2 regions of the Exiguobacterium sp. s11 genome follow, and region 1 is predicted to be linked to the other one. Evidence: a T-box and tRNA genes for the amino acid it is inferred to sense, from the RefSeq annotation. Region 1 holds a T-box; the other holds one or more tRNA genes.
What was found. The T-box of region 1 lies ahead of ileS (isoleucine--tRNA ligase). A T-box ahead of a tRNA ligase gene usually reads a tRNA of that ligase, here a tRNA-Ile.

Region 2: it encodes a tRNA-Ile, which carries the amino acid that the T-box ahead of ileS (isoleucine--tRNA ligase) is inferred to sense. The anticodon was not compared.

The regions. Positions count from the first base shown of each region.
Region 1 is NZ_JACSNF010000002.1:617,552-627,789, forward strand. Features, by position in the region: gene solA (N-methyl-L-tryptophan oxidase) at 1-947, opposite strand, end outside; gene KNQ12_RS10830 (methyl-accepting chemotaxis protein) at 1,019-2,716, opposite strand; gene KNQ12_RS17000 (DUF2975 domain-containing protein) at 3,246-3,716, opposite strand; gene KNQ12_RS10840 (DUF2188 domain-containing protein) at 3,863-4,087, shown strand; gene KNQ12_RS10845 (helix-turn-helix transcriptional regulator) at 4,225-4,434, shown strand; gene KNQ12_RS10850 (hypothetical protein) at 4,427-4,810, shown strand; gene KNQ12_RS10855 (GNAT family N-acetyltransferase) at 4,880-5,428, opposite strand; T-box leader at 5,513-5,758, shown strand; gene ileS (isoleucine--tRNA ligase) at 5,815-8,898, shown strand; gene KNQ12_RS17005 (hypothetical protein) at 8,909-9,163, shown strand; gene KNQ12_RS17010 (hypothetical protein) at 9,175-9,393, shown strand; gene KNQ12_RS17015 (GNAT family N-acetyltransferase) at 9,410-9,886, shown strand; gene KNQ12_RS10875 (hypothetical protein) at 9,865-10,116, opposite strand; gene KNQ12_RS10880 (carbon-nitrogen hydrolase family protein) at 10,175-10,238, opposite strand, start outside.
Region 2 is NZ_JACSNF010000002.1:203,557-213,794, forward strand. Features, by position in the region: gene KNQ12_RS08660 (hypothetical protein) at 1-423, opposite strand, end outside; gene KNQ12_RS08665 (Na/Pi cotransporter family protein) at 631-2,274, shown strand; tRNA gene KNQ12_RS08670 (tRNA-Met) at 2,402-2,475, shown strand; tRNA gene KNQ12_RS08675 (tRNA-Ile) at 2,487-2,560, shown strand; gene KNQ12_RS08680 (alpha-amylase) at 2,677-4,137, shown strand; gene KNQ12_RS08685 (superoxide dismutase) at 4,231-4,839, shown strand; gene KNQ12_RS08690 (peptidoglycan D,D-transpeptidase FtsI family protein) at 4,975-7,047, shown strand; gene KNQ12_RS08695 (PstS family phosphate ABC transporter substrate-binding protein) at 7,274-8,218, shown strand; gene pstC (phosphate ABC transporter permease subunit PstC) at 8,309-9,250, shown strand; gene pstA (phosphate ABC transporter permease PstA) at 9,252-10,160, shown strand.

The sequences.
Region 1 (10,238 bases):
ATCGTATAGAGACACGTTTTGCCGTGAGCTAAAGTATCGATTGAGGGCATGAACGTATTCGTGAACTGTCGTAAATCAGCCAGATCACCCGTCTCTTGACCGAATGGACGGCGTGGTTGATTCGGATCAACGGGAATCCCACCGTCGTGGCGTCCGATTTTCAGGCCGGTTTGAGCGATGCTTGGAAAACCGTAATAATAACCGGCGGGTGTATCAAAGGCGAAGGCAGGGAACACCGCGTCGTTAAATACCTCTTCCGCTGCTTCGAACCAGGCGAACGTCTTGCGGACCGGTCGCAGCGGTAAGGAGAGTCCAGTCTGTTCCAGTAACGGACCAGACCAGGCACCAGCTGCGACGATCAACGCGTCAGCCGAATAGGTGTCTGATCCGACGGTCACGTCAACGCCAGTGGCGTGGGCAGTGAGCGTCGTCACTTTCGCATTCGTCCGAATGTCGACGCCGTTCGCGACAGCAAGATCGCGATACGCTTCAATACAATCCTCGCACTTCAATACACCAGACGTCGGTTCAAAACAACCGATATACTCGTCGGGCATTGTTAAGCCGGACCAGCGCGTTCTCATTTCCTCAGCCGTCAGAATCTCAAGCGGTAGATTGTATTGCGCTGCACTCCTGATGATCGTCTGCATCGAACGGGACGAGCGGTGACCAGCGTTTAAGACTCCGGTGTTCAGAAACAGGCTCCGACCGCTGATCTGTTCCAACTCGTACCATAAGCGTTGTGCGGCTAACGCGAGCGGTACGTAGGCTTCACCTTCCCCGTACGCATGGCGAATGATTCGTGTCTCCCCGTGGTGGCTCGCTTGATCGTGCGGCGGATTGTGAGCATCTAATAGTAAGATGTTTTGATCGGTCCGTGAGAGATAGTAGCCGGCTGCCATTCCCATGGATCCGGCACCGACGATGATGACATCATAATGGGTCATGTGACTCGACTCCTTCATAATGTAAGTTCACACCAGTATAGAGTGATAACCAGAAAAGAACAAATGAAAGATTAAATCTCGAAGCGACGGGCTTCTTGTTCTAAGTGTTCTGTCCGATCGTTCAAATCACCGACGAGCGTATGCAGCGTCGTGATCGTCGCGATCATCTGTTCAGATGCAGCGGCAACTTCCTCGTTACTCGCCGTATGTTCTTCCGCGACAGCGGCAATTTCCGTCAAGGCATTGCGAATGAACCGTTCTGCCTGCAAGACGTCTTCCATCTGTTGGGTCATCTGCTGTGTTGCCGTTGAGACGTGCGTGACTTGATCCGTCAACCGTTCGAACGTCGTATCTGTATCGAGAACGATCTGTTCACCGGCTGCAGTTGCTTCGACCGTCGTCTTGAAGCTATGTTGCATCTGCTGCGCACTGGCTTCAATCGACGTGACGATTGTTGCGATCTCACTGACACTGCTAGCGACATGGCTTGAGAGATTCTTGACCTCGGTCGCGACGACAGCGAATCCTTTTCCTTGTTCACCAGCTCGTGCCGCTTCAATCGCGGCATTAAGCGCGAGTAGATTCGTTTGCTCGGAGATACCGCGGATGATACCGACGAGCGTTTGGATATCCGATGATTGCTGTTTCAGTAGATCAATCTGTTCAGCAGACTGCGTGACGTGCTGATGAATGTGGCGCATCTGTTCGACGGAAGCGGACATTTGATCTCGTCCGACTCGTGTCAGTGTTGCCATCTGCTCCGTCGTTCCTTGAATTTCGACACCAGACTGATTGGTCGTTTCGATCAATGCTGCGAACCGATTCATCTCGTCATTCAACGAAAGCGTGACTTGGGTCTGACTTTCGGTCCCGGTCGCGATTTCCGACATCGTATGAGCGATTTGTTCGGAACCGTCGAGTACTTCCGACGTACTTTGGTCGATCGATTGACTCGTCGTCGAGACGAGAGTGGCCGTCTGTTTGATGTCGACAATCATCGTCCGCAGCATCTCGTTCATATCACGAATCGAGATCGCAAGTGCATAGATTTCGTCTCTCGAAGCAATCGTCAAATCGGTCAACGTCTGTTTTGCCTGATCCAGTCGCCCCTCGGCAATCAAGGCAGCGACTTTCTGTAACGTCTCGAGCGGACGTAATTTTCGACCGAGGACGAAGTAGAGCAAGACGAGTGTGATCGTTAACAGAAGAAGTAAAAGTCCAATGAAAATCGGTGCATTTTGTTTTAATAATTCTGTTGTGAGCGCATCGACTTCCTTCGCAGCGATGTCGACGCCAAGAATGCCGATGATTTGACCAGACGCATCCTTTAACGGAACGTAGACACTCATATACTGTCCATTTACAGGATCATCAATGATGTCCGTCGCGTGTGTTCCACCATTTAATACGTCCTTCATGTCAGTAACTTTTGCGCCACTCGCCGGTTCATTAATCTTTGCGGCATCTTTCTTAGGGAGACCGTCAATCAGCAAACGGACCTTATTTTGGTCGATGTGTGCTGTGTATGCATACAGGAGTCCGTTTTGCTTACGTAATGTATCAAGTTCATTTCGTAACGTTTCATATTGCTCAGACGTGATAGGCGATTGTAGAAATTCGCTGTAAGCCGCCGTGTCGAATGTCTTGCTGATGCGTAGCGCATCCTTTTCGGCGGTCGCTTTTAGCGTTGAGACTGCAGTTTGTTTCGTATTGAAGTATAAGGCCAGACTACTAAAAACAAAAAAGGCAATCAAAATCAAACTGATCATTACTAAAAGACGTGTTCGGATGGAATGGTTCTTGGTTGTGTTTTTCACATGCAACCGTCCTTTCAACTCATATTTTCTATCTGTAATTCATTTATCGGTCGTTAAAATACATATTAAACAGGACCTTTTGACGATTTTTTTATAAAAGGTCGTAAGAAAAACCGTTTTTTCTTAAAAAAGGATTTATTAAGAATGATTCAGGGCAAATAGTAGATAAAAAAATACAAGTTGAGGGAAGAGGGATTGAGATGGAAAGTGAAGTCGATCATCGAATCAAGGCAAGACATGTATATGAAAATGAATTACGAAGACACGCGGTCAGCACAAAAAAAACTACATTTCGATTGATGACATGTCTACGTTGCCAATCGAAGATTCTGTTGAAACAGGGACATCAGGATAGCCATCAATGTGACGCGAACTAAAAAATCCCGCTCTTAGGAGCGAGATTGAACAAAGTGTTAGGTAGGAAAAGCAACGGCTAGAATGACAAAAACAATCATGAGCACTTGTTTTTCGGTCGTTCACGTTAGGATTTCATAGGCAACACATAGCGTAATAATAATTGTTGGATACAGGCAAGTAGCGTTCCGATTGTCAACGGAGCAAGAATCAAACCGATTCCGATGATAATCAGACCAGGCGCGTCGTCAATCTGACCAATATAGAAAAAGACGGGAAAGAGACATGCCGTTAAAATGGCGACGATATAAAAAGACAATTTCATTGATTGAATGGAAGCTGTGATGAGCGGAAAAGCCGGAGGAGCCATCGACATATATCGAAGGATGCGGAGCGCATGGAATAAAATCAAAAGAGTCGGGATGAAGATAAGGTATGCGGTCAATAGAACACTGTAGCCAGGTCGCTCGAGTAACAAGTTTTTCGTGATACCATGCCAGACAAGTGGGATACCAAGACCAGCTAAACCGAACAGACTGAAGATGATACCAAAGACGATAAAGCGTAAAAACCGGACTTGCCAGACGAAATGATTCACGATATCAACTCCTTTCGAGGCAACAAACGTTTCTTTTAGTATACTGCATCCCCCGAGAGGCTAGTAGAAAATTCAAGTGAAGAGGCAACCGCACTTTAAAATAGTGTCATTAAGATGAAATAGATTAAGGAAATGGAGGTCACGTGATGAAACGAGAGCAACATGTCACGCCACATCCTAAAGGTGGCTATCAAGTGAAAGCTGCTGGTGCGACTCGAGCAACAAAGCGATTTGCTACACAGAAAGAAGCGATTGCAGAAGGGCGTCGGATTGCGAAAAAACAGAAGACGGAGCTTGTCATTCATAACAAAGAAGGGCAGATTCGCGAAAAAGATTCCTACGGACACGATCCATTTCCACCACGAGGTTGAGCTATCATATACGACACGTTCTGGTTATGAGAGCGTGTCTTTTTAATGATTTTTATGTCAAAAGTTTTTGACATAATGATGGAAGTTCATTACAGTAAATATGTAAAAAGAATTTGACACGTCGTGGAGGGATGAACGTGAGAAACCACATCAAGGAACGACGTCTAACGGCAAAATTATCGCAACAAGAACTGGCTGACCGTTGTCAGGTTAGTCGGCAGACGATTAATGCGATTGAAAACAACAAGTATGATCCGACTTTACAATTAGCGTTTAATATCGCCAAAGTCTTGCAGACACAAGTCGATCATCTGTTCATTTCAGAACAGGAGGAATGGGATGTCTAAGAAAAAAACGGTTTTATTTTTAGTAACGCTCGTGATACTTGCGAGTCTTACAGTCATCAGTATGATCATCGAAAATAATGTAACGTTCTTCTCGATTGTTCAATTGGCGATTCTATTGATCATGTTCTTCTCGTATTTTACGTGGGCACGATCAGGAGAAGACGAGCGTCCTGTGCCAGAAGATGAGCTCGGCAAAAAGATTACGACGGAAAGCGGCTTCGTTAGCTACAAAATCCTGATTGTCCTGATTTTTGGATTCATCTGTCTCGATTACTTTTTACATGAATCAGCGAATCTGTTATTGATCGTTTTGTTCGCAATCGGACTGACACTGTTGCCGATCATTGAATTTTTAAAAGCAAGATCTTATCGATAAAACGGTATAAAAGTCGTTTAGACGGATTTACCCATCTAAACGACTTTTGATATTTCACAGATTATCTTTTTAAGACGACCAATCACTCCGCAAAATCGAGTACATATACAAATCATCGAACTGACCACGCGAGTTTTCATATTGACGAAGCAACCCTTCACGTTGGAATCCGAGCCGTTCAAGCAATCGTTGCGAAGCGGTGTTTGCTGGTAGGACAAGTGCTTCGATCCGGTTGAGCGAAAGTTCTGTAAAGCCATATTCGATGACCGCAAGCGCTGCTTCCTTCGCGATGCCTTGTCCCTGATAGGCAGGGCTCAACTCAAACCCAAGTTCTGCTCGCTGATGGCGTTCCGCTTGATTCAAGAAACCGCAACTGCCGATGATGACATCGTCTTCTTGTAATGCGATCCCGAACCGGATACCCGTTCCATCGCGACGAATCGAGGCATACCAGTCAATCTCTTCAAGCGCGTCTGCTTCTGATTGAAAGGCGGAGAGTCCCATCTGTTTGACGACGTGTTCGTCTGATAAATAGGCTAGGACACTCGTAGCATCTTCGGGTAACACTTCGCGTAAGACGAGACGATCCGTTTTAAGCGTTGGGAAAGTATGTAACATTCAAAAAACTCCTTTGCAAGAAAATGTAAAAAGTTATTGTGCAGTGTTTAAGGCATATGGTAAGATTCTCCACAACAAGAGCATATCATTTCGTTGACGAGAAAGAGTAATGATTGTCCCTCTGCCTTACAGAAAACCGGGATTGCTGAGAGCCGGTAGCCAGATCAATCATGAAGATCCTCTCTGAGAAGTCACGCTGAACCATTCAGTAAGCGTGACCGGGTGTCCACCGTTACATGGAATGCGCATGATAGTGTGCAACTAAGTGCTGTCGAGAATAAGCATTCTCGGCGGAATATGGGTGGTATCGCGGTGAAGTCCGTCCCTGTCAAAGGGGGCGGACTTTTTTGTATTCTCTTAGTTACCGACAAAGGAGCGAACAAGAGATGACGTCACAAAATCAAGCAGAAACCGTACAACAACGCGAAGCGCGTGTCCGAAACAGATGGAAACAAGACCAGGTCTTCGCACGATCGATTGAACAACGCACGGAAGCGGAATTCGTATTCTACGAAGGACCGCCGACTGCGAACGGTTTACCCCACGTCGGTCATGCGCTCGGACGAACCGTCAAGGATACCGTCGCCCGCTATAAGACGATGAAAGGGTTTTGGGTCGAGCGAAAAGCTGGCTGGGATACGCATGGACTACCGGTCGAACTCGGTGTCGAGAAACAACTCGGCATCTCCGGCAAACAAGCGATCGAAGACTATGGTGTTGAAGCATTCATCGCACGCTGTAAGGAAAGTGTCTTCTCCTACGAAGCACAGTGGCGCTCCTTCACGGAAAAACTCGGCTACTGGGTCGATATGGATGATCCTTACGTGACGATGGAGGACGAGTATATCGAAAGCGTCTGGCATATCCTCGGGACGATCCATGACAAAGGCTGGTTGACGAAGGGACACCGTGTGTCACCGTATTGTCCGAGCTGTCAGACATCACTCAGTTCCCATGAAGTCGCGCAAGGCTATCAGGACGTGACGGACTTATCGGCGACGGTCAAACTTCCGATCGTCGGTATGGAGCAGACATTTCTGCTTGCATGGACGACGACACCTTGGACTTTACCGGCAAACGTCGCGGTGGCGGTTCATCCGGAATTGACGTATGTCACGGTAGCGTTTGAAGGAGAGCGATTCATTGTCGCAAAAGCGTTAGTCGCTGAACTGTTCTCAGAATCCGTCGAGGTCGTATCCGAACAGCTCGGTGCGGAACTCGTCGGCTTGCGTTATGAACCACCGTTTGATTTCGTGACGCCAGAGAACGGTCACACGGTCGTCGGGGCGTCCTTCGTCCAAGCGACGAGCGGAACCGGACTTGTCCACCTTGCTCCAGCGTACGGGGAAGAAGATTACCGGGTCGTCCGGGAAAACGGTCTGTCATTCGTTAATGTCGTCGATGCTGCTGGGTGTTACACGGATGCCGTTCCACCACTCGTTGGTCGATTCGTCAAGGAGTCAGACGTTGCAATCATCCAGCTGCTCGCTGAACGGGGACGCTTGTTTGCGAAAAAACGCTATACGCACAGCTATCCGCATTGTTGGCGATGTGACTCGCCACTGCTCTATTACGCACAAGACAACTGGTTCATCGAGACGACAGCCGTCAAGGAACAACTCCTTGCGAACAATGCGTCTGTGACGTGGTATCCCGACCACGTCAAGGAAGGGCGGTTCGGGAAGTTCCTTGAGCAACTCGTCGACTGGAACATCAGTCGTAATCGCTACTGGGGCACACCACTGAACGTCTGGGAGTGTGAAGCGTGTGACACGACGTTCGTTCCAAAAAACAAGGCTGACCTGTTACGCCGGACGACGACATCGACGGAATCTGTCGAGTTGCATAAACCATACGTCGATGCGTTATCGGTCTCGTGTCCGACGTGTCAGGGAGTGATGCACCGGACACCAGAAGTCATCGATGTCTGGTTTGATAGCGGAGCGATGCCGTTCGCGCAACAGCATTATCCGTCACGGACGCAGACGCTTAACCGCTATCCAGCCGATGTCGTCATCGAAGGCATCGATCAGACACGGGGCTGGTTCTACAGCTTGCAAGCGATCTCGACACTCTTCACGGGACAGCCTGCCTATAAGCGTGTCCTCGCACTCGGTCATGTCCTCGATGAGAACGGGCAGAAGATGTCGAAGAGTCGTGGGAATGCACTCGATCCGGTGGCATTGATCGAAGCATATAGTGCTGATAGCTTACGCTGGGCGCTACTCGTCGACAGCAGTCCGTGGAGTGCGAAACGGTTTGCCGAGCGGATCGTCCAAGAAGCAAAATCAAAACTAGTCGATACGCTGGATCATGCCGTCCAGTTTTATCTGACGTATGCTGAGCTAGACGGATTTGATAGCTCACGTCCGCAAAAACGGACGCGTCTCGACGAATGGTTGCTCTCGCGAGTCCAACAGACGACGCAAGACGTGACGGATGCGATGGACGATTATCAATTGACTCAAGCAGCGCGGAGTCTTGCGCAACTCGTCGATGAGATCAGTAACTGGTACATCCGCCGTTCTCGGGAACGTTTCTGGCAAGCTGACTGGTCGCAAGAGAAACAAGCCGCGTACACGACGCTCCACTTCGCACTTTCGACGACGGCACGACTACTCGCTCCGTTCACGCCGTACCTTGCTGATGATGTCTATCAGCGATTAACAGGAATGAGCGTACATGAAGCGGATTATCCGGTTGCCGATCAATCGATGCTCCGACCTGATCTGGAATACGAAATGGCACAGGTTGTCTCTGTTGTCGAGTTAGGACGACAAGTACGTAATACGCACGCCTTAAAAGTAAAACAACCGCTTGCTAGCTTAAGCGTCCAATCGAGCGAAACCTTTTCGTGGGCGGATTATACGGCAATCATCCAAGAGGAACTGAATGTAAAAGACGTCCAAATCGTCCCGACGACGCAAGCGACGACACAGTTCCGTCTTAAACTGAACTTCCGCGTAGCCGGAGCGAAATTCGCACAGCAAGCGAACGCGATCCACCAATGGCTACAACAATTGTCTGCACAGGAGACTTCCGTCTTGCTCGAGACCGGAAGATTGATCTATCAGACCGCATCAGGCGATGAAGTCGAAGTGCGTCAAGCGGACGTCGTCGTCGAACCGATCGTCAAGACGGGCTTTGCTGCTACGACGAATGGTGGACTCACCGTAACGCTCGATACGCGGATCACGGAAGCACTGGAGCAGGAACGCTGGATGCGGGAGCTCGTCCGCTATATCCAATCTGAACGAAAGGCACAAGCGTTATCGCGGGACGCCCGAATCGATCTCGTCTTGTCGGTCGATGCGACGTTCCAACCGATCGTCGAGACGTTTGAGCCTTTGTTATTCAAACACCTTGCCTTATCCTCCGTGCGAACTGAACCGCTACAGGGAGCAGGGGATGTTCAGCTAGGCGGACACGATGTCGGTGTCTCGTTCACACCAACGAAAGAATATTGTTAAGGAGAAGAGCATGATTGCATTAGAAGCATTAAAAGGTCGACTCGTCGACGGTTTGTTAGAGGTCCAAAAAGAAGAAGGATATGTTGCCCGAGAACGTTTCATCTTTAACCGAGGAGCAACGGACGAACAGCTCGCGCTGTTACCTGACTGGACGGCAGACGACTATCAGGCGTTCTTGCGTCAACATAACGGGGCGAAGCTGTCCAGCACGAAACGTTATCCTACAACGATGGATTCGAACTCTTTTCGATCGAGGATTGCCTGACGTATAGCGAGATGTGGGAATGTCCCGAAAACTTCTTAGCGATCGGTGCAGGACCAGACGGGGAGTGGATCGTCTACGAGATGAATCGCCCGGCAGGAAATCGGATCTGGAGTGGAGAATTTCTTAATTTCGAGGAATGGGAAGAAGACGCAATGCCGTTTGGCTTCGAGCGATGGCTCGACTACTTGATCGTCGCGCAAGGCACGCCATTTTGGGAATGGTTCCGGTAAGAGAGGAAGAGGTTCAGTGGATATTCAATTAAAGGTAGCGTCTCTTACAGACGCTCCGAAGCTTCACACGCTTCAACTCGAGGCGTTTTCAGAGACGCTCGAGCGGTATCAGGATTTTGCAACGAATCCGGCGAACGAATCGATCGATCGTGTCATTCACCGGATCACGCATCCAAGTATTACGTTTCATCAAATCATCGTCGACGATGTCGTCGTCGGCGGGATTTGTGTCGTTGCGAAAGCACCGAGTCGCTACGCGATCAGTCCGATGTTCTTAGATCCAGCCCGTCAAGGTGAAGGGATCGCCCAACGCGCATTACAGCTCGTTGAAGCAGCTTATCCGACTGCAACGATATGGGAACTGCGGACGATTCGCGAAGAGACACGTAACTGTTATTTCTATGAGAAGATGGGCTATCGATTGACCGGTGTCAGTCAACCGCTCAATGAACGGGCGACACTCGTTTCTTATCAAAAATTGGTTTCGGAATGAGCGGGTTTTGTCGGAAGGAAGAACCACCACAGATTCGTCAAAAAAGCGGCAAGAACGGCAAAATTAAACAGATAAAGGCAAAAGAAGAAGACGAACTCGCCGATGTCCTCAAGGTTAGCTAACGGATTATCGACCAGGTATGATTCGTGACTAACGCCTAAGATGAACAAAGGAAAGAAGACATAGAAGTATCGTTTCCAAAAGAATGACGCACGACCTGTTTGAGACATAAGAGCACCTCCTGAAGGAATAGCACGCTTCTTCCAGTCAGAAGAAGCGTGTGTTCGTTTACGATAAAGAGGGTGTACCGACGACTTCGACGTGACGCGTGACCGTATCAAACAGACGTGTC
Region 2 (10,238 bases), 410 kb from region 1:
GTAGACGAGGTGTCCGATTACGAGTATCCCGATTCCGAAGCGAGGATAATCGAGTTGGTATAGAAGCATACCGAGTGGGAAAGACCAGAGATTCGTCGCAACTGTGTAAGGAAACGTTTGGCGATACGCCCACGGACGGGGAAGTAACAATCGGACAAATCCCTTCGTTAGATACGCCATAAACAATACGTAAAGTAATACAGCGATTGCGATAAAGATGAAATGAAGGATGAACCAGACGACGATTGGGATGTTTTTTTGTAAAAAGAAGGAATCAATGACCGTCGTCCAAAATGAAATCCAAGCTAATCCACAAAAATAAAGGGAAACATCTGCCAAACGAAGACGCAAAAACGGACGATTTGGAATTAAAGAAGTTTGTAAGTAATTAATTAGTTGACGTAAAAATGACAAGAAAATCACTCTTTCTACTGTTTTATAACAGATTTTATTTATTCGATTTTGATTGGTAATAAAGGTTTTTCGTGTAATGGTACAGATTAATAAAACCTTAACAAACGGATGTCTCAAAAACTATTTACAAGTTCAAAAGACCTTTACATAATGGGGGAGTTGAGAAAATAAACTTTACAAACACATCAATCCACATGAAATAAAGGAGCTGGCAAGATGAACTATGATTTGCAGGAAATGATTTTCACCTTCATCGGTGGACTCGGGATTTTCCTATTCGGTATTAAGTATATGGGAGATGGGCTCCAAAAAACAGCAGGAGACCGATTACGTTATATCCTCGATAAATATACGACGAACCCACTGTTAGGTATCCTAGCAGGTATCGTCGTCACGATTTTGATACAGTCGTCGTCAGGGACGACCGTCATCGTCGTCGGACTCGTTAGTGCAGGTCTGATGAATTTACGACAGGCGATTGGAGTCGTCATGGGGGCTAACATCGGAACAACGATTACGGCCTTCATCATCGGCTTTAACGTCAAGGAAGCTGCGCTTCCAGCAATCGCAATTGGTGCTTTCTTGATCTTCTTCTTCAATAAAGAACGGGTTCAATACATCGGACAGATTTTCTTTGGCTTCGGTGCATTGTTCTATGGTTTGACATTGATGGGCGACGGAATGGCTCCACTTGAGTCAAGTGTCTGGTTCCGTGAGTTGACGGTATCGATGTCGGATAACCCATTGCTTGGTGTATTCGTCGGAACGATCTTTACCGTTCTTGTTCAGTCGTCGTCAGCAACGATCGGTATCTTACAAGAGCTATACGCTGGTGGCATGATCGATATCAAAGCAGCACTTCCCGTCTTGTTCGGTGATAACATCGGAACGACGATCACAGCAGTACTCGCAGCACTTGGTGCGTCGATTGCAGCTAAACGAACAGCAGCAGCACACGTCATCTTCAACATTATCGGGACGATTTTATTCTTGATTGCTTTACCGATCTTCTCGAATTTCATTACTTGGATCACGGGCGCGCTTGATTTAGGTCCAAAGATGCAAATCGCCTTTGCACATGGAACATTCAACGTCGTCAATACGTTGATTCAGTGTTGGTTCATTGCGCAAATCGCATGGCTTGTACAAAAAATCGTACCGGGTACGGATACGACGATTGATTCAAAACCGCGTCATCTGGATCAAAATATCTTGAACCAATCTTCAGCACTCGCATTAAACCAAGCAAAGCTCGAAGTATTGCGTATGGGTGAATTCTCGAAAGACGCACTTGCAAAAGCACAGCGTTACACACAATCGCATGATAAGAAAGATGTATCGGAATCACAACAGATTGAATATGCGATCAACCATTTAAATACAGAAGTCACGAGTTATCTCGTTAAAGTAGCGGCACATGATTTATCAGAACGTGAATCAAATGAGCACTCGTTACTGATGCATGCCGTCAATGATTTTGAACGGATTGGTGACCACGTTGAAAACATCGTCGAATTGGTTGACTTCCAAATCGTCAACCGGATTCAGTTCACATCATCAGCGAAGCAAGAACTTGATGACATGTACGCTTTGACACAAGAAATCGTCGATTGTGCCGTTCGCGCTGTCGAAGAGGATGATGTCACACGGGCTCGAAAAGTTCTTGAACTCGAAGGTAAACTCGATGCACTCGAACGTTCATTCCGTAAGCATCATGTCCTTCGTGTTAACGCTGGCGAATGTACGGGACAAGCAGGGATGATTTTCGTCGATCTCTTGTCGAACCTCGAACGAATTGGCGATCACGCTGTCAACATCACGGATCTCGTCCTTGAACAGCGGACCGCATTAACGAACTAAGTGAAATACGATTTATCTATGACAGCTGATTTCAAAAAATGAAATCAGCTGTTTATTTTTTTGAAATAGCATATTGACAAGTTTCGCCACATCTCGTAATCTAGTAAGAGTAAGAAACATACATCATGGCGGTGTAGCTCAGCTGGCTAGAGCGTACGGTTCATACCCGTGAGGTCGTGGGTTCGACTCCCTCCGCCGCTACTATTACTTAAGGACCCTTAGCTCAGCTGGTCAGAGCAGACGGCTCATAACCGTCCGGTCGCAGGTTCGAGCCCTGCAGGGTCCATTCAGTAGAACGCTTCTCGTTGAAAAACGAGGAGCGTTTATTTTTGTTCCCCCGGGGAATAGTAAAGATATTGTAATAATATTCATACTATAGTAACTAAGGGAGAGCGAAGAGAGATGGAACGTAACCATACGATGATGCAGTTTTTTGAGTGGCATGTAGAGAATGATGGGAAGCACTGGCAACGCTTGAAAGAGCGGGCGCCTGAATTACGTGCTGCCGGCATCACGTCCGTGTGGATTCCACCGGCGTCAAAAGGTCAATCGGATGAAGATACAGGATATGGCATCTATGACGTCTATGATTTAGGCGAATTTGATCAAAAAGGAACGGTCCGTACGAAATACGGTACGAAAGATGAACTCGTCGAAGCGATCCAGGTTGCTCGTGAGAACGATATCGCTGTTTACGCGGATGTCGTCATGAACCATAAAGCAGCAGCCGATGAACTCGAGACGATCAATGTCGTCGAAGTCCATCCGGAAGATCGTTCGAAAGAAATTTCAGAAGAGTTTGAAATCGAAGCTTGGACGAAGTTTACGTTCCCGGGACGTAACGGAAAATATTCAGATTTCATCTGGACACATGAATTTTTCAATGGAACGGATTTTGATGCTCGTGAAGAAAAGACGGGTGTCTTTAAAATTTCCGGTAAAAATAAAGATTGGAATGATCAAGTCGATGATGAATTCGGAAACTATGACTATTTGATGTTCGCGAACATCGATTATAATCACCCTGAAGTCCGAGAAGAAATGATCCGCTGGGGACATTGGTTCCAAGAAACAATTGATTGCCAAGGTTTCCGACTCGATGCCATCAAACATATCAACTATGAATTCGTTCATGAATTCGCAAAATCAATGATTGAAAAAAGTGAAGGTGACTTCTATATGGTCGGTGAGTTCTGGAAATCAGATCTCGATGATTGTCGTCATTTCCTCGATAGCGTCGACTATACGATCGATTTATTCGATGTTCCGCTTCATTACAAGTTCCATGAAGCTTCGAAGCAGGGGCAAGACTTTGATATGACGACGTTGTTTGCGGATACCCTTGTCGAATCACACCCGACGAATGCCGTCACGTTCGTCGATAATCACGATTCACAACCGGGCGAATCACTGGAGTCGTGGGTGGATGACTGGTTTAAACAACATGCTTACGCGGCGATTTTACTTCGTAAAGATGGTTATCCATGTGTCTTCTACGGTGACTATTATGGTGTGCAAGGACCACATCCGGTAGAAGGAAAAAAAGAAATGATTGATGCCTTACTCTATGCACGTTATCACAAAGCGTATGGTGAACAAGAAGATTATCTCGATGATCCACATTGTGTCGGTTGGGTTCGTCGTGGAGTTGAGGAAATTGAGAACTCCGGCTGTGCGGTCTTATTGTCGAATGCCGACATGTGTGAAAAACGGATGTTTGTCGGTGAAGAACGTGCAGGTCAAGAATGGTTTGACTATACGAACTATCAAGATCACCCTGTTGTGATCGACGATGAAGGATTTGGTGTCTTCCCAGTTCCGGGTGGTGGTGTATCAGTTTTTGCTCCACGAGAAGTCGAGTAAATCCGAGGGTCTTGACTTGCGTCAACACAGGTTCTTTTGCTAGTCTTAAAGGGTATTGAAGTTTTCGAAAATAGTACAAAGGGGGACATGAACATGTCAAAATTTGAATTACCAGAACTCGGCTACGCTTATGATGCGCTTGAGCCACATATCGATGCTCGTACGATGGAGATTCACCACACGAAACACCACAACACGTATGTCACGAACGTGAATGCGGCGCTTGAGGGTACAGAACATGAAGGAAAGTCACTTGAAGAACTTCTTCAAAACTTGGATGCTCTCCCAGCAAACATTCAAACTGCAGTCCGTAACAACGGTGGCGGTCACTGGAACCACTCATTCTTCTGGAAACTGTTGAAGAAGAACGATGGTGCTGCTCCAACAGGGGAACTCGCGGTAGCAATCGACGAAGCCTTCGGATCATTCGATGCATTCAAAGATGCATTCGCGAAAGCAGCAACAACTCGTTTTGGTTCAGGTTGGGCTTGGTTAATCGTTGACGGTGGAAAATTGGCGGTCGTTTCGACACCAAACCAAGATACACCAGTCATGGAAGGCAAAACACCAATCCTCGGTCTTGATGTTTGGGAACATGCATACTATCTCAACTACCAAAACCGTCGTCCTGATTACATCAATGCGTTCTTCAACGTCGTTGATTGGGATCACGTAGCGAAGCTTTACGCTGACGCGAAGTAATGTGAAAACGAGCGTATCGTTCAATTGTGAACGATACGCTTTTTTTTATGCGGAAAATGATGGGATAGGTTGTTATGGAAAGTTTCCTTCTATATAATGAAACAAGATGACTTTTGAACGATAGGGGAGTACGCCATGGCTAAACGAATTACCGTACGAGGAAAACGGCGTAATCATCTGCCGCTTCGTCTGAATTTAATGTTCTTCGTCGTTTTTTTATTGTTTGCGATTTTGATTTTCCGTTTAGGAGTCGTGCAAATCGTCAATGGTGAGAAAATTTCGCGGGAAGTTCAAAAAACAGAAATGATCGCATCAAAATATGAAGTGCCACGCGGAAAGATTTATGACCGGGATGGTCGTCTTTTGGTTGATACGATTTCTAAATACTCGATCGTCTACCGTCGAGCACAAACGACGAAAGTCGATGAACGCATTGAGATTGCACAACGTCTTGCAGCAATCATTGATCTACCGAAAAAAGATTGGAAAGTCACAGAACGTGATATTAAGGATTTCTGGATCGCGACGAACACGAAAGAGTCTGATCGTCGTTATCAAGAAGCCGTCAAACAGAAATATCCTTCAGCAGAAGCACAAAGTAAACTATCAATCGCAGAACAGGATCAAATCCGATTAGATGCGATTACGAAAGACGATATTGATTATGACGATCAAACAATGGAAGTCATTGCGATCAAACACAACATGGAAGTCGGTTACGCGCTTGATCCACAACTCGTCAAACTCGGTGCTTCCGCAAAAGAGATGGCAATCATCGATGAAAATCTAGAAGATTTAAAGGGTGTATCGGTGGAACCGTTCTACGAGCGATCTTATCCATATGAAGGAACACTTCGGAATATCTTCGGGAAGTATTCGAAGATTCCAGCAGAACAACAAGCGGAGTTCAAAGCAAAAGGCTACAGCTTGAATGACCGTGTCGGAACATCATTCCTTGAACAACAGTATGAAGATCTACTGCGAGGGAAACCCGCATACGATGTGTATGAGACGTTTAACGGAGAGCCGGTCGGTGATCCAAAACGCGAGGAAGGCGAGTCCGGTAAAGATCTCGTTCTGACCGTGGATGCGGAATACAACAAACAAGTCGACCAAATCATGCAACAAGCCATTAAAATGGGACGTGGCATGGGTAGTCGTTATCTAAAAGAAGGTTACGCCGTCGTCATGAATCCACAGACAGGTGAGATTCTTGCGATGTCTGGTCAAAAGTTGGATCCAGCAACCGGTAAGTTCTCAGATGTCGCAATCAATAACGTCTTAACGTCGCTTCAAATCGGTTCGACGATCAAAGGTGCAACGGTTGCGATGGGGCTCGAGGAGGGCGTCATCCGTCAAAACGAAGTCATCAATGATGCTCCGATTACAATCGGGGGTACGAAAAAAGGATCGTATGTCAACATGGGAGCAATCACGGATTTAACGGCTCTTGAGCGTTCATCAAACGTTTATATGTTCAACATTGCGATGCGGATGGCGAAATATCCGAGTAATGGTATCGCTGGAGCAAGTGTAGATGCAGCAGCTGCGATCATGCAGAATTACTATAGTCAGTTCGGCCTTGGAGTGACGACGGGTGTAGATTTACCGTACGAAGCAAAAGGTGTTCAAGGAACACCGGACCGTGTCACGCTACTCATGGACCGAGTCATCGGACAGTATGATGCCTTTACACCGCTACAAGTCGCACAATATATTTCAACACTTGCCAACGGTGGCTATCGTGTTCAACCGCACTTCTTAAAAGAAGTTCTCGCGTCGAATTCGATTGAAAAAGGGACAAAACAAGTGGATTATAGCTTTAAGACGAATTACCTGAATCGGATTGAAGTCAGTCAAGATAACATTGATCATGTCCGCGAAGGATTACATCGTGTTGTCAAGGGAGAGCGTGGTACAGCAAAAATCATTGCCCAAACCGGTATTGATGCAGCTGCGAAAACAGGTACAGCGCAGGTCAGTGTCTATGGTGATGATGGAATCGCCTTACGTGACGGCAGTGGTCAACCGGTTCGTTCATTGAACTCGAACCTTGTCGGCTGGGCACCGTATGATAATCCAGAGATGGCATGGGCCGTGTTCCTTCCTTATATGGAACAAGAAACCGTCAACTCAAAAATCGGTCACGATCTTGTCAAAGCGTATTTCAATGTGAAGGACGTACCATGGCAAACTAAGCCAAATTAACTAGAAATAAAGCGAGAGTGAGCAATCACTCTCGTTTTTTTTGTTTGTATTGACCTTTTTTTCTAATGGATTTCGAATTGTAAACACTAAAAAACACGCCTTTACAATTCTTTTACGTTGGATTCATTTCGTTTTAATAGTTCATCCGTAGTATAAGTCTTGTAAGGAAAACGGATAAAAAGTCGTGACATCGTCAGCGACATACTTTCGAGGAGGAAAATTAATCATGTCTTGGATGAAAAAAACAGCACTCATCACAACGGTAGCATCAATCGCAGTAGTGGGGGCAGCATGTGGTAACGATAAAGGCGGTTCTGCTAGTTCATCTGATTTAAAAGGAAAAATCGCAATCGACGGTTCTTCTACAGTCTTCCCGATTATGGAAGCTGTCGGTGAAGAATATTCGATGGAACAACCTGACGTAGATGTCACAGTTGGTGTCTCTGGTACAGGCGGTGGATTCAAACGCTTCGTCGTTGGGGAAACAGATCTTTCAAACGCATCGCGTGAAATTAAAGAAGAAGAAGCAGCTGAAGCGAAAAAGAACAACATTGAATATACAAAACTTTCACTCGCATATGATGGTTTGACTGTCGCAGTCAGTAAAGAAAATACATGGGTAAAAGAACTCTCAATGGAGCAACTCGAGAAAATCTGGCTCGATCCTAACGTCAAAACATGGAAAGATGTCGATTCTTCTTACCCAGCTGAACCATTGAAATTCTTTAGCCCAGGGAAAGATTCAGGAACATTCGACTTCTTCTCTGAAAAAGTACTTGAGAAAAAAGATATGCGTAAAGATGTTCAATTATCAGAAGACGATAACGTTCTCGTCAAAGGTGTTGAAGGAACGAAAGGCGCAATCGGCTACTTCGGTTACGCGTACTACGCAGAGAATAAAGATAAGTTGAAGGAAGTACCACTTTCAGCTGAAGGAAAAGACGCAGTCGATCCAACACCAGAAACAATCAAAGATCTTTCTTACCCACTGTCACGTGAAATTTACACGTATGTCAACAACAAATCGATGAAAGATAAAAAACAAGTCGCTGATTTCGTTCAGTTCACGAACGAAAACGCTGGTGATCTAGCTGAAGAAGTTGGATATATCAAAATGCCACAAGATCGTTATGATGAAAACGCAAAAGCAATTGAAGACGCAATGAAATAAATCATCGAGTCATGAGGATGGCCCAACCGGGGAAGTCTGTACCGGTTGGGTCCCGTTCTCATGTCAAGAAGAAGTAGGGAGTGAAGAAGGATGAGTTCAACTCAAAACAAATCGGTTCGCGAGCTGATTCAACAGAACCGACAGCAAAAATACAGTATGAAAAACGTCATGGAACGCGTCATGCCGATCGTGTTATTCCTATGTGCGTTCGTCTCGGTCGTTACGACCATCGGCATCATTCTCACGTTAGTCATTGAAACAGAACACTTCTTTGAAGTCGTTCCGTTCAAGGAATTCTTCGGCAGTACGAGCTGGTATCCACTCAACTCACAACCAGAGTATGGAATTTGGCCACTTGTCGTCGGTACGCTTGAGATTACCGTGATTGCGATGCTAGTTGCCGTGCCGATCGGTCTCACATCAGCGATTTATTTAAGTGAGTACGCGTCAGACCGCGCACGCCGTATCTTAAAACCAATTCTTGAAGTCTTAGCTGGTGTTCCGACAATCGTTTTCGGATTCTTCGCGTTGACGTTCGTCACACCATTACTCGTAAAATTGATTCCAGGAATTCAGATTTACAATGCGCTTAGCCCAGGGATTGTCGTCGGGATCATGATCATTCCAATGATCGCTTCGATTTCTGAGGATGCAATGAGCTCTGTCCCGAAAAAAATTCGTGATGGTGCGCTTGCGCTCGGTTCGACACGTCTTGAAGTCGCTTTGAAAGTCGTCGTTCCAGCTGCTTTATCAGGTATCATCGCATCGATCGTACTCGGGATGTCTCGTGCGATCGGTGAGACGATGATCGTTACAATCGCTGGTGGTTCGAATCCAACAGCTGCTGTTGATCCACTCGAACCAGTTCAAACGATGACAGCTTACATCGTTCAGGTTGCCTTAGGTGATGCTGGATTTGGAACTGTCGAATATTACAGTATCTATGCGGTCGGTACGCTCTTGTTCGTCTTCACGTTAGTGATGAACTTACTTGCGAACTGGATCACACGCCGCTTCAGAGAGGAGTACTAAGATGGCCTTACCAGAAAAGCAACCTGTCATGAAAAAATTTATCGATCCAGTCGCGGTGAAGAAATCCATTAGCCAGCGACTCGTCGTCAACAACGTCACAAAAGTCATTTTCCTTGCTGGACTGTTCTTTGGTCTCGTTGTCCTTGGTATTCTCCTGTTCGGCGTCATCCGTGACGGTGCGTCATGGTTATCACTTGAGTTTCTACAAAATGCACCATCGCGTCGTGCGGAACGGGCCGGGATTTATCCGGCGTTAATGGGATCGATCTTCTTGATGCTCCTCATCATCCCGATGATTTTCGTCATTGGTGTCGGAGCAGCGATTTACCTTGAAGAATATGCGAAGAAGAGTCGGATGACTTCATTCATCGAAGTCAACATCTCAAACCTTGCAGGTGTACCATCGATCGTCTTCGGTTTACTTGGTTTGACGTTCTTCGTACGTAATATGGGCTTCGGCTCGACATTGATTGCAGGAGCATTGACGCTTGCATTAATGAGTCTTCCTGTCGTTATCGTCTCGTCTCAAGAAGCGATTCGTGCCGTTCCACAAGCGATGCGTCATGCATCACTTGCACTCGGTGCGTCAAAATGGCAAACGACGTTCAAAGTCGTTCTTCCGGCATCACTTCCGGGTGTCATTACTGGGATCATCTTGGCTGTATCTCGAGCGATTGGTGAGACAGCACCACTCATCATGGTCGGAGCTGCGATTTTCATTGCTCGTGCGCCTGAAAGTATTTTCTCAGAATTCACAGCATTACCGATTCAAATCTACAACTGGACAAGTCGTCCACAAGCGGACTTCCAAGGACTTGCAGCGGCAGGTATCATTGTCTTAATGGTCATCCTTTTGACGATGAACTCACTTGCGATCTGGATCCGGAACCGTTTCTCAAAACGTTATTAATCGAACGAGATAGATAGAAGGGATTTCTTTTAAGGAGGAAGACAGATGATGGATACGAAGCTGAATACGAAATCAGTC